DNA from 3 places in the Ferrimonas lipolytica genome. Region 1 is predicted to be linked to each of the others. Evidence: predicted binding sites of a transcription regulator. Region 1 holds the regulator's gene; each other region holds the start of a gene.

Region 1 (3,284 bases):
GGTTTCAGCAGACACGTCGGCAACGAAATGGTCAGCCCCCATGCTCACCACGGTTAAACACACACCGTTGGTGGCGATGGAGTCACCCAATTGCACGTCATCTAACGGCAGCTTGCCGGTGGCGATGGTCATATGCAGATCGCCGCCGCGATGTTCCATTTTGCGAATGTTGCCAACCGCTTCAATGATTCCGGTAAACACGTAGTTTATCTCTCCCGTCGGGTTAAGCTCAGGCGCAAATCGCCGCCAACCAGACGTATATCGTTAAATTGCAGGCTAACCGCTTCGGTCATCTGCGCAAATTCAGGCAGCTCAAGTAAGCCTCGAGCTGGATTGCCCATAAGCTTAGGCGCTTGATAGAGCACAATTTCATCCCACAGCTCCGCCTTAATAAAGGCCGCTGCAAGGCTAGCACCAGCTTCCACCAGTACCTCGTTAATGCCGCGCTTGCCCAGCTCCATCATCAGCAAGATTAAGTCGACCTTGCCGTTATGAGGAGCACTACGCCAGGTCGACACCGCTTCAGGCCATTGGCACTGATATTCTTCGGTTGTGGCCAGCAATATCTCGCCTTCGCACTGCAGTAATTGTAATGGCGGTGCTAAACGAGCCCGTCCATCAATTACTACCCGCAAAGGTTGCTGTAACTGTTGTGGCTCTAGTTTAGCTTGCCAATGCCCTAGTTGGCTGTGACGTACGTTCATTGATGGGTCATCAATAAGCACTGAATCGGCGCCAGTGATAATTGCGTCACAGCGAGCTCGCAGCCGTTGTACGTCTTGTCGAGCCTTTGGACCGGTGATCCATTTCGACTCGCCGTTAGCCAAAGCCGTGCGGCCATCAACCGAGGCCGCTAATTTAATGGTGACAAATGGGAAACCAGTCCGCATCCGTTTAATAAAACCAGGGTTAAGCGCTTCGGCTTGTGCCTGAAGCAGCCCGTGACTAACCTCGATGCCGGCATTTTGCAGCATCTTTAGACCACGACCAGCAACCTGTGGATTGGGGTCAACCATGGCCGCAACCACACGGGCGACGCCAGCCTTAATAAGTGCTTCAGCACAGGGTGGCGTACGGCCGTAATGACTGCATGGCTCTAGGGTAACGTAGGCGGTAGCACCACGAGCGGCATCGCCAGCGGCGCGCAAGGCATGCACTTCCGCGTGTGGCTCACCCGCTTTCAGGTGCGCGCCTTCACCAACAACTTGATCACCTCTAACAATAACGCAGCCAACCCGAGGGTTTGGCCGCGTTGTCAGCAACCCGCGCTTAGCCAGTTGCAGTGCTCGAGCCATGTGCTGAGCATCAATGGTTGAAAACATTAGCGTTTGTCCAAACTGGCAATCACTTCCCCAAACTGGGCAAGATCGTCAAAGGCACGATAGACCGAGGCAAAACGGATATAGGCAACCTTATCCAGCAACAACAATTGCTCCATAACCAAGTTGCCCAACATATCGGATCCCACTTCACGTTCACCGGTGGCACGCATGGCTGACTTAATCTTAGAGATGCTTTGCTCAATCAGCTCTGAGCTGACCGGGCGCTTCTCTAAAGCACGGAGGATCCCGCGACGAAGTTTCTCTTCATCAAAGGGCTGGCGCGTACCGTCGGTCTTAATCAAGCGGGGCATTACCAACTCGGCGGTTTCAAAGGTGGTGTAGCGCTCGTGGCAGGTAAGGCACTCGCGACGACGGCGCACTTGATGACCGTCTGCAACCAACCGAGAATCGATCACCTTGGTGTCTGTGGCTGCACAGAATGGGCAGTGCATGGCGCCTCCGCTAATGGAATTTATGCATTGAAATTATTGCAGATCATACCGAATTTTACTTTGCTCGGTAAGTTCGAAAAATAAGAAAGCCCGCTCAGTTGCGGGCCTTTAATCTAACTAAAGTAATTTTATGCGTAAACTGGGTAACGTTTACACAACTCAACCACTTGAGATTTAACTCGCTCAACCACGGTTTCATCACCAAAGTTATCGAGAATGTCACAGATCCAACCGGTCAGCTCACGGGCTTCTGACTCAGCAAAACCACGGCGGGTTAACGCCGGAGTGCCAATGCGTAAACCTGAGGTGACAAACGGGCTGCGCGGATCATTTGGCACCGAGTTTTTATTCACGGTGATGTTGGCGCGGCCAAGGGCAGCATCAGCATCTTTACCGGTAATATCTTTGTCGATCAGATCCAACAAGAACAGGTGATTCTGAGTACCGCCAGAAACGATTTTGTAACCACGGTTAATAAACACGTCGGCCATCGCTTGAGCGTTCTTCACTACTTGTTTTTGGTAGATCTTAAACTCAGGCTGTAACGCTTCTTTGAAGGCCACAGCCTTCGCTGCGATAACGTGACACAGTGGGCCACCTTGACCGCCAGGGAAAACAGCAGAGTTCAGCTTTTTGTAGATGGTTTCATCATCAATTGCTGACAAGATCAAACCGCCACGTGGACCCGCTAAGGTTTTATGGGTGGTGGTGGTAACTACATGCGCGTGTGGCAGCGGGTTCGGGTACTCACCTGCGGCAATCAAACCGGCGACATGAGCCATGTCTACAAACAGATAGGCGCCAACTTCATCAGCGATCTCACGGAATTTAGCCCAATCAACGATGCCAGAGTATGCAGAGAAACCGGCGATGATCATCTTCGGCTTATGTTCGATCGCCATAGCGCGCACTTCGGCGTAATCGATCTCGCCACTTTCAGGGGTAATACCGTACTGCACCGCATTGTAGATCTTGCCAGAGAACGATACCGAAGCACCATGAGTTAGGTGGCCACCGTGAGCCAAACTCATGCCTAGAACAGTATCGCCAGCATTCAACAGCGCCATAAATACCGCGGAGTTAGCTTGTGAACCTGAGTGTGGTTGCACGTTCGCGTAGCTAGCACCAAACAGTTCACAGGCACGATCGATGGCCAGTTGCTCAGCCACATCCACGTGCTCACAACCGCCGTAATAACGCTTGTTTGGGTAACCTTCAGCGTATTTATTGGTTAGCTGCGAACCTTGCGCTTCAAGTACACGCGGGCTGGTGTAGTTTTCAGAGGCGATAAGTTCAATGTGCTCTTCCTGACGCACTCGCTCTGCTTCCATCGCATTCCACAACTCCGGATCGAAATCGGCGATGTTCATCTTTTTTTCCAGCATTCCTTTACTCCGTGGATCAGACAGTTGGCTATTTGTAATTTGTGCGCGGATTGTACTCCGATGTTTTTTCGAACCCAAGGACAAGGTGAGCAACCTCACTGTTCTCATGAGCGACCATTAACATT
Region 2 (3,284 bases), 1.4 Mb from region 1:
CCTAGCGAGATTGACGAGCGGCCATCTTTAAAGATTACTGAAATGTCGTCATCTGGCTTCAAGCGCACACCACAGGCACCCTCTTGGTACAGGATTGGCGCTACTTTAGCTTTCACCCCTTCCAACCGTTCGATGCGGGTCATTAGTGCCTTGCGGCTCAGTAGCAGGCGTTGATCTAAGATCTGGTAGAAGCGCTCGCTGTCCCCTTCGGCCTCAATCGCAATGCGCGGCAAGTTAAGCGATACCACACCAAGGTTGTTGCGACCGTCGTGGATCAAGGCGCCATTTTCTTCGTGGGCGCCTAAGAACGAACGACAACCCATTGGGTTCTTAAACGAGCCAGTAACCTCTACTACTTTGTCGTAGTTGAGGATATCTGGGTACATTCGCTTGGTGGCACACTCAAGCGCCAGTTGCTTGATGTCGTAGCTTGGGTCAACCGGGCGTAGGTTTAAGCCATCTTTAATGGCAAACACCAGTTTCGGGAACACTGCGGTTTTACGGTTCTTACCCAAACCGGCAATGCGGTTTTTCAAGATTGAGGATTGGATCAATCGTGCTTCCCAAGTGGTACCTAAACCAAAGCCAAAGGTTACAAATGGAGTTTGGCCATTGGCAGTATGGAGGGTGTTTACTTCGTACTCGAGCGATTGGAAGGCGTCGTAACACTCTTTCTCAGTGCGTGAGGTAGCAAAGCCTTGTGGGTCAGGAATGCTCCACTCTTGCGCCGTTGCAAAGTGCTTGTCGTAGCTGGCCTTAACGTACGGCGCAAGAATCTCATCAATACGGTTGATGGTGGTGCCACCGTAGATGTGCGACGCCACTTGGGCGATGATCTGTGCGGTTACGGCGGTCGCGGTTGAGATTGATTTTGGGGTATCAATCTCAGCGTTACCCATCTTAAAGCCGCCGGTTAGCATGCCGTTAAGATCGATCAACATGCAGTTGAACATTGGGAAGAACGGCGCGTAGTCGAGATCGTGATAGTGGATCTCACCGCGTTCATGGGCCTGCACGACTTCCCGCGGCAGAATATGACGACAGGCGTAGTGCTTGGCCACAATGCCCGCCAGCAGATCCCGCTGGGTTGGAATTACCTTGGCGTCTTTATTGGCGTTCTCGTTGAGCAGGTCATTGTTGCTCTGCTCCACCAAGCCTTGGATCTCACGATTCAAGCGACTCGACTTCTCACGAGCCACATCACGGTCGTGACGGTATTCAATGTAAGCACGCGCCAGTTCTTTGTGCGGGCCTTCCATTAATTGGAATTCTACCGCGTCTTGAATAAGGTCAATATCTACGTGTTCATGCACTGCCAGTTGTTCGGTTACTGCAGACGCAACTTGCACCGCGTAAACCTGATCTTCACATTGGTTCGCCTTAGCGGCGCGCATTACTGCTTGAGTAATTCGGGCACTATCGAACGGCAAGCGTGTTCCATCTCGCTTGATCACAACTGGTTTCATTGACTACTCCTGACAATCATGGTGAAAACACTACATATCAACAGCCGAGATCCCCTCGGCACTACATCTAGTGATTTAAAATATAGAAATGGCGACAAAGAACTTAGATCCAAATCAATTAAATGTAGATTGACGTCACATTTAGTTTGCTGATATGCGAGCGGGAAGGCTTTTAAGTTCGAGCGGACTATAGCCCAGTTTGAGCCGAATCCGCATGAACAAACACGGACTAACATCGGGTTATTTGGGCGAGATCACTGCTTAGAAAGATCAAGCTTGATCTCAAAAAAAAACATAATTTCAGCGTAAAAAAACGGTGTGTTTATATCAGTAAAAACTGAACTAGTGTCAGTGGTTAAATGGCTTCCAATTAGGGCAAAAAGAAGCCATTTAAGGATCGATAGATTCAATCAATAGCAAGAATATTGATGATCTTTTTAGGAATGTCGGTGTTGTCTTGGTAGCCAGTAAACTGCTCGGCGCCAACACCGTATGCCATTACTGGCACGTCCACTGCGGTATGGCCGGTGGTTGTCCAGCCGGTAAAACTGCGCACCGACAACATTTGGCCAATCTTGGCGGCAACGGTGTACATGTTCTCATTAGCAAGCAGCGCCAGTTCGGTTAACTCGGCATTGGTTAACTCAAAGTCGACGTATTTAGACCACTCCTGTGCATAATGCTCTGCCGTGGTGTGCAACAAGGCGTTGGCGATGGTCTCGGTTGAGGCATGCACCCGCTTCACCTCTAATGGCAGCCATTGGTACTCGCCGTCGGCGCCAAGGGTTAGCCCGCCGGTAGAGTGGTCGGCGGTAACCACCAGCAGCGTATCTGGGTGTTCATCAACATAATCTTTAGCCACGGTTACCGCGGCGGCAAAGTCTTCCATCTCTTTCATGGCACAGGCGATGTCGTTACCGTGGCCACACCAATCGATAAGGCTACCCTCAATCAACAAGCTAAAACCTTTAGGGTTAGATTCGGCCAAGCTCAGCGCGGTGAAGGTCATGGTGGCTAAACGTTGGTCGCGATCGCTGTCGATGGCATACGGAAGTGCCACCGGCGCCAATAACGCAGCGGCGGGCAGTTTCTCTATTTCATCCAGCTGTTGCCAGTTGGTCGCCAGCGCCACACCCGCGCGGTTCATGGTTTCTAATTGCTGTTGGCTGAAGTACGACAAGCCGCCACCAAACATCAAATCAAGCTCTGGTGTTGCTGCGGTCATGGCGTTGGTCATCTGGTTGGCTATCACCTCATATGACTTACGTGAGGCTACGTGCGCAACAAAGCTGGCCGGAGTAGCGTGGTTGATTTGCGATGTCGACACAACACCGATGGTTTTACCAGCGCGTTTACTGTTAGCAAGAATGCTTGGTAGCGGCTGTTTGTCGGTATCTAAGCCGATGGCACCATTATAAGACTTAACCCCAGAGGCAAGCGCCGTAGCGGATGCCGCTGAATCAGTTACCCAGGTGTCGTCGTCTGGATAGGTGCTGGCCGCGCCAACCAGCAATTGATCGAAGATCGTTGGGGCAACGGCATTGCCGGGCTTACCAGCGAGATAATAACGATACGCACTTAAATACGCTGGTCCCATGCCGTCACCTATCATATAGATAACGTTCTTTGCCGTTGGCTGAGACTGCGCTTGTGCCGGGACAGCCAACGCCAATGGGAGTGCCACCACACACACAAATCGCTTCATTAAAACTCCTTTTCGCATCAAAACTAATTGCTAAGTCACTAAATTGTATTGCTAAAGATCAACTAAACTGTAACTGACTATTGGTAATGGAGAACCGTTATAGTGCCTATTCT
Region 3 (3,284 bases), 1.2 Mb from region 1:
CACGTACTGCTAACTGGGCCAGCTCTTCCAACTCGTCTAGTGAGTCGATGGCTCCGAGGTTAAAGGCGGATAGAGTGCACAGCGCGATCTCACCGTTTTCGTCGTTGAAATCTTGTAACGGCTTGGTCGGCAGAGCGATCTCTAAGCAGAGATTTGACTGCTTGATTGGTGCCACACTTGGATCAAATGGGCTGTGGGTATTGCAGTGATCAACGTGTTGGATGTAAATACGACCGGTAGAGGCGCGTTCTTGCATCAACAGTGAGAACAATTCGACCGCTTTAACGCTGCGCTTACGAATAGATGGATCCTGTTCATATTGGCAGTACAGCGCTTCAAATTTATCTTGATCGGCAAAGAATGCGTCATACAGGCCTGGTACGTCGGACGGCGAGAAGAGGGTAACGCTGGCACCATCAATCAAGCGTTGGTAAAGGGTTTTGTTGATCTGAACACCGTAATCCATATGACGGATACGGTTGGCTTCGGTACCGCGGTTGTTCTTGAGCACCAGCAGATCTTCTACCTCTAGATGCCACAACGGGTAGAACAGGGTAGCGGCACCACCACGAACACCGCCTTGCGAGCATGACTTCACCGCGGTCTGGAAGTGCTTAAAGAATGGCAGTAAACCGGTATGAAACGCTTCGCCGCCACGGATAGGGCTGCCCAATGCACGGATGTTACCGGCATTGATACCAATACCTGCTCGCTGGCTGACGTACTTAACGATTGAGGCCGAGGTGGCATTGATGGAATCTAAACTATCGCCACACTCAATCAGCACGCAGGAACTAAATTGGCGAGTGGGTGTGCGTACCCCGCTCATGATGGGGGTAGGCAGTGAGATCTTAAACTGCGACACCGCATCATAGAAGCGTTTGACGTAATCCAAACGGGTAGCGCGCGAGTAATTGGAGAACAAGCACGCCGATACCAACATATACAGAAACTGAGCGCTCTCGTAGATCTGGCCAGTTACTCGATTCTGGACCAAGTACTTGCCTTCAAGCTGCTTGACTGCGGCATAGGAGAAGTCCATATCACGCCAATGGTCAAGGTGCTCGTTTAGCTCGTTTAATTCATCACGGCTATAGTCTGCTAACAGGTGTTGGTCGTACAGTCCCGCTTCGGCCATCTTGGTAACGTGATCATAAAGATGCGGCGGCTCAAATTGGCCATAGGCCTTTTTACGCAAATGAAATACCGCTAATCGCGCTGCGAGATATTGGTAATCTGGGGTTTCTTCGCTGATAAGGTCTGCTGCGGCTTTAATGATGGTTTCGTGAATGGCTTCGGTCTCGATGCCATCAAAAAAGTGGATATGAGCGGCCAGTTCCACTTGGGAAACTGACACGTTGTGAAGATCCTTTGCAGCCCAAGTTATCACGCGATGGATCTTTTCCAGATCTATCGATTCTTTGGTGCCGTTGCGTTTGGTGACGAGTAGGTTGCCATTCATAGCGTGATTTTATTATCCGTGTGTGGTGGCCGAAGACAGTTCCTTGTCATGTGGCCATCGTCACTGATCCTGTGACGTAGGTAATTATAGTTATTACTTTTGCTTCGGGGCACAAGATATAGTGCCTCTATTGGATGGGGATACAAGATAGAGCGGTTGGGCGAAGGGATCAAGTGGGCTTACTGTGAACATGCTGTGCATAAAAGTGTGAACAATAGCGGGGTTAGTAGCACCTAACGCTGAAGCGCTTTACCCGTTTGGTTTTGGTCAATTTCAATCAAAAAAATGAACGATCGAAAAAATAATTTTTTCGATCGTTTGCTGAGATCTACTTGCTTTTGAGTAGAGAAAGTAGATCGTTAACCGTTCGGCAATCATGGCTAGCCAGCCATTGTTGCGGGTGGTCTTGTGGGCGAATATAGCCCCAGAGGGCGGCAACGGTATCCATGCCACTGCTTTTACCAGCCTCGACATCGCGCTGAGCATCACCAACATAGAGAATGTCTGACTCCGCTACGCCTATCTGCTGGGCTGCGAAGTGCATTGGTTTAGGATCGGGCTTGGCTACGCCACAGGTATCACCTGAGACGGTACAGCTGCGGTTACTAAACTGTGGAAAGTGCTTAAGTAGCGGGGTGGTGAGCCATGCAGGTTTGTTGGTGACAATACCCCAAGGGATTCCTTCTTCATCGAGCCATTCGATCAGCTCAGCCACGCCATCGTAAAGTGATGTACCGATACAGATGTTATCAGCGTATGAATCCAGCAGGGCGGTTCTTAACGGCATGATGTCAGTGCGATCATAATGTGCGCCTAGGCCTGCTCGTAACAACCCCGCTGCGCCATGAGAACTAACCTGCGATGCGGTAACTGCGCTGATCGGCGGAAAGCCATACTGCGCAAGTGCGACATTGGCTGCTAGGCCAAGATCGGGCGCTGTGTCGAGTAGGGTGCCATCGAGATCAAACAACACCCCTTGGTAGGCTGAGGCGCTCATGATTGTGGCTTCTGCGCGTGCAGGATGTAGTTAACCCGCAGTGACTTGTTCAGCGATACCGTTTTGGTTAGCGGGTTATAGAATAGACCACTGGCGTGCTGCATAAGCATCCCTTGCTGTTCACACCAGCGACTAAGCTGGGATGGGCGCAGGAACTTATTGAAGTCGTGAGTTCCTTTAGGTAACGCCTTGACCAGATGCTCGGCACCAACAATAGTGGTTAGGTACGCTTCTGGGGTCTTATTTATGGTCGACATAAACAAGTGGCCGCCGGGCCTCAGCATCTTGATACAGGCATTAATAACTGATTGTGGATCAGGCACGTGCTCAAGCATCTCGAGGCAACAAACAACATCGTATTTGCCTTGGAAGCCATCGGCGTGTTGCTCAGCGGTACTATTAAGGTAATCAACCTCAATACCCGTTTCTAGTGCGTGTAATCTTGCAACTTCCAGGGGCTCTTCGCCCATATCTAATCCGGTAACTTGGGCGCCGCATTTAGCAATGGCTTCACTGACTAAACCACCACCGCAACCAACGTCGGCAACCTTTTTGTCGAATAAACCACCACAGTGACGTTCAATAAATGACACCCGAACTGGGTTCATAGCGTGGAGTGGACCTGAGTGACCTTCTGGGTCCCACCATGTGGCTGCCAATTGCTCAAATTTTGCCACTTCCTGTGGATCTACGTTTGTATTGTTATTCATATTGTTAGCGCCAAGTCCTACATTATTTGGGAGCGTATTGATTATATCCGCGACAGATGAATGGGGGAATCGTTAGATCGCCCTACTAATGCTAAATCCTTGTGTTATTATCCAA

The links. The regulator NrdR, encoded in region 1, represses ribonucleotide reductase genes. The targets are predictions, from matches to a motif close to AAACACNANATNTNGTGTTT.
Region 2: a site for NrdR is predicted at 1,523-1,542, ahead of nrdD (anaerobic ribonucleoside-triphosphate reductase). Genes of this name have one in related genera too.
Region 3: a site for NrdR is predicted at 1,570-1,589, ahead of nrdA (class 1a ribonucleoside-diphosphate reductase subunit alpha). Genes of this name have one in related genera too.

The regions. Positions count from the first base shown of each region.
Region 1 covers NZ_CP051180.1:2,639,277-2,642,560, forward strand. Annotated here, with positions in the region: gene HER31_RS12105 (riboflavin synthase) at 1-201, opposite strand, end outside; gene ribD (bifunctional diaminohydroxyphosphoribosylaminopyrimidine deaminase/5-amino-6-(5-phosphoribosylamino)uracil reductase RibD) at 207-1,322, opposite strand; gene nrdR (transcriptional regulator NrdR) at 1,322-1,774, opposite strand; gene glyA (serine hydroxymethyltransferase) at 1,903-3,159, opposite strand.
Region 2 covers NZ_CP051180.1:1,275,710-1,278,993, reverse strand. Annotated here, with positions in the region: gene nrdD (anaerobic ribonucleoside-triphosphate reductase) at 1-1,466, opposite strand, end outside; gene HER31_RS06030 (alkaline phosphatase) at 1,873-3,171, opposite strand.
Region 3 covers NZ_CP051180.1:1,464,987-1,468,270, reverse strand. Annotated here, with positions in the region: gene nrdA (class 1a ribonucleoside-diphosphate reductase subunit alpha) at 1-1,462, opposite strand, end outside; gene HER31_RS06890 (HAD family hydrolase) at 1,791-2,459, opposite strand; gene ubiG (bifunctional 2-polyprenyl-6-hydroxyphenol methylase/3-demethylubiquinol 3-O-methyltransferase UbiG) at 2,456-3,169, opposite strand.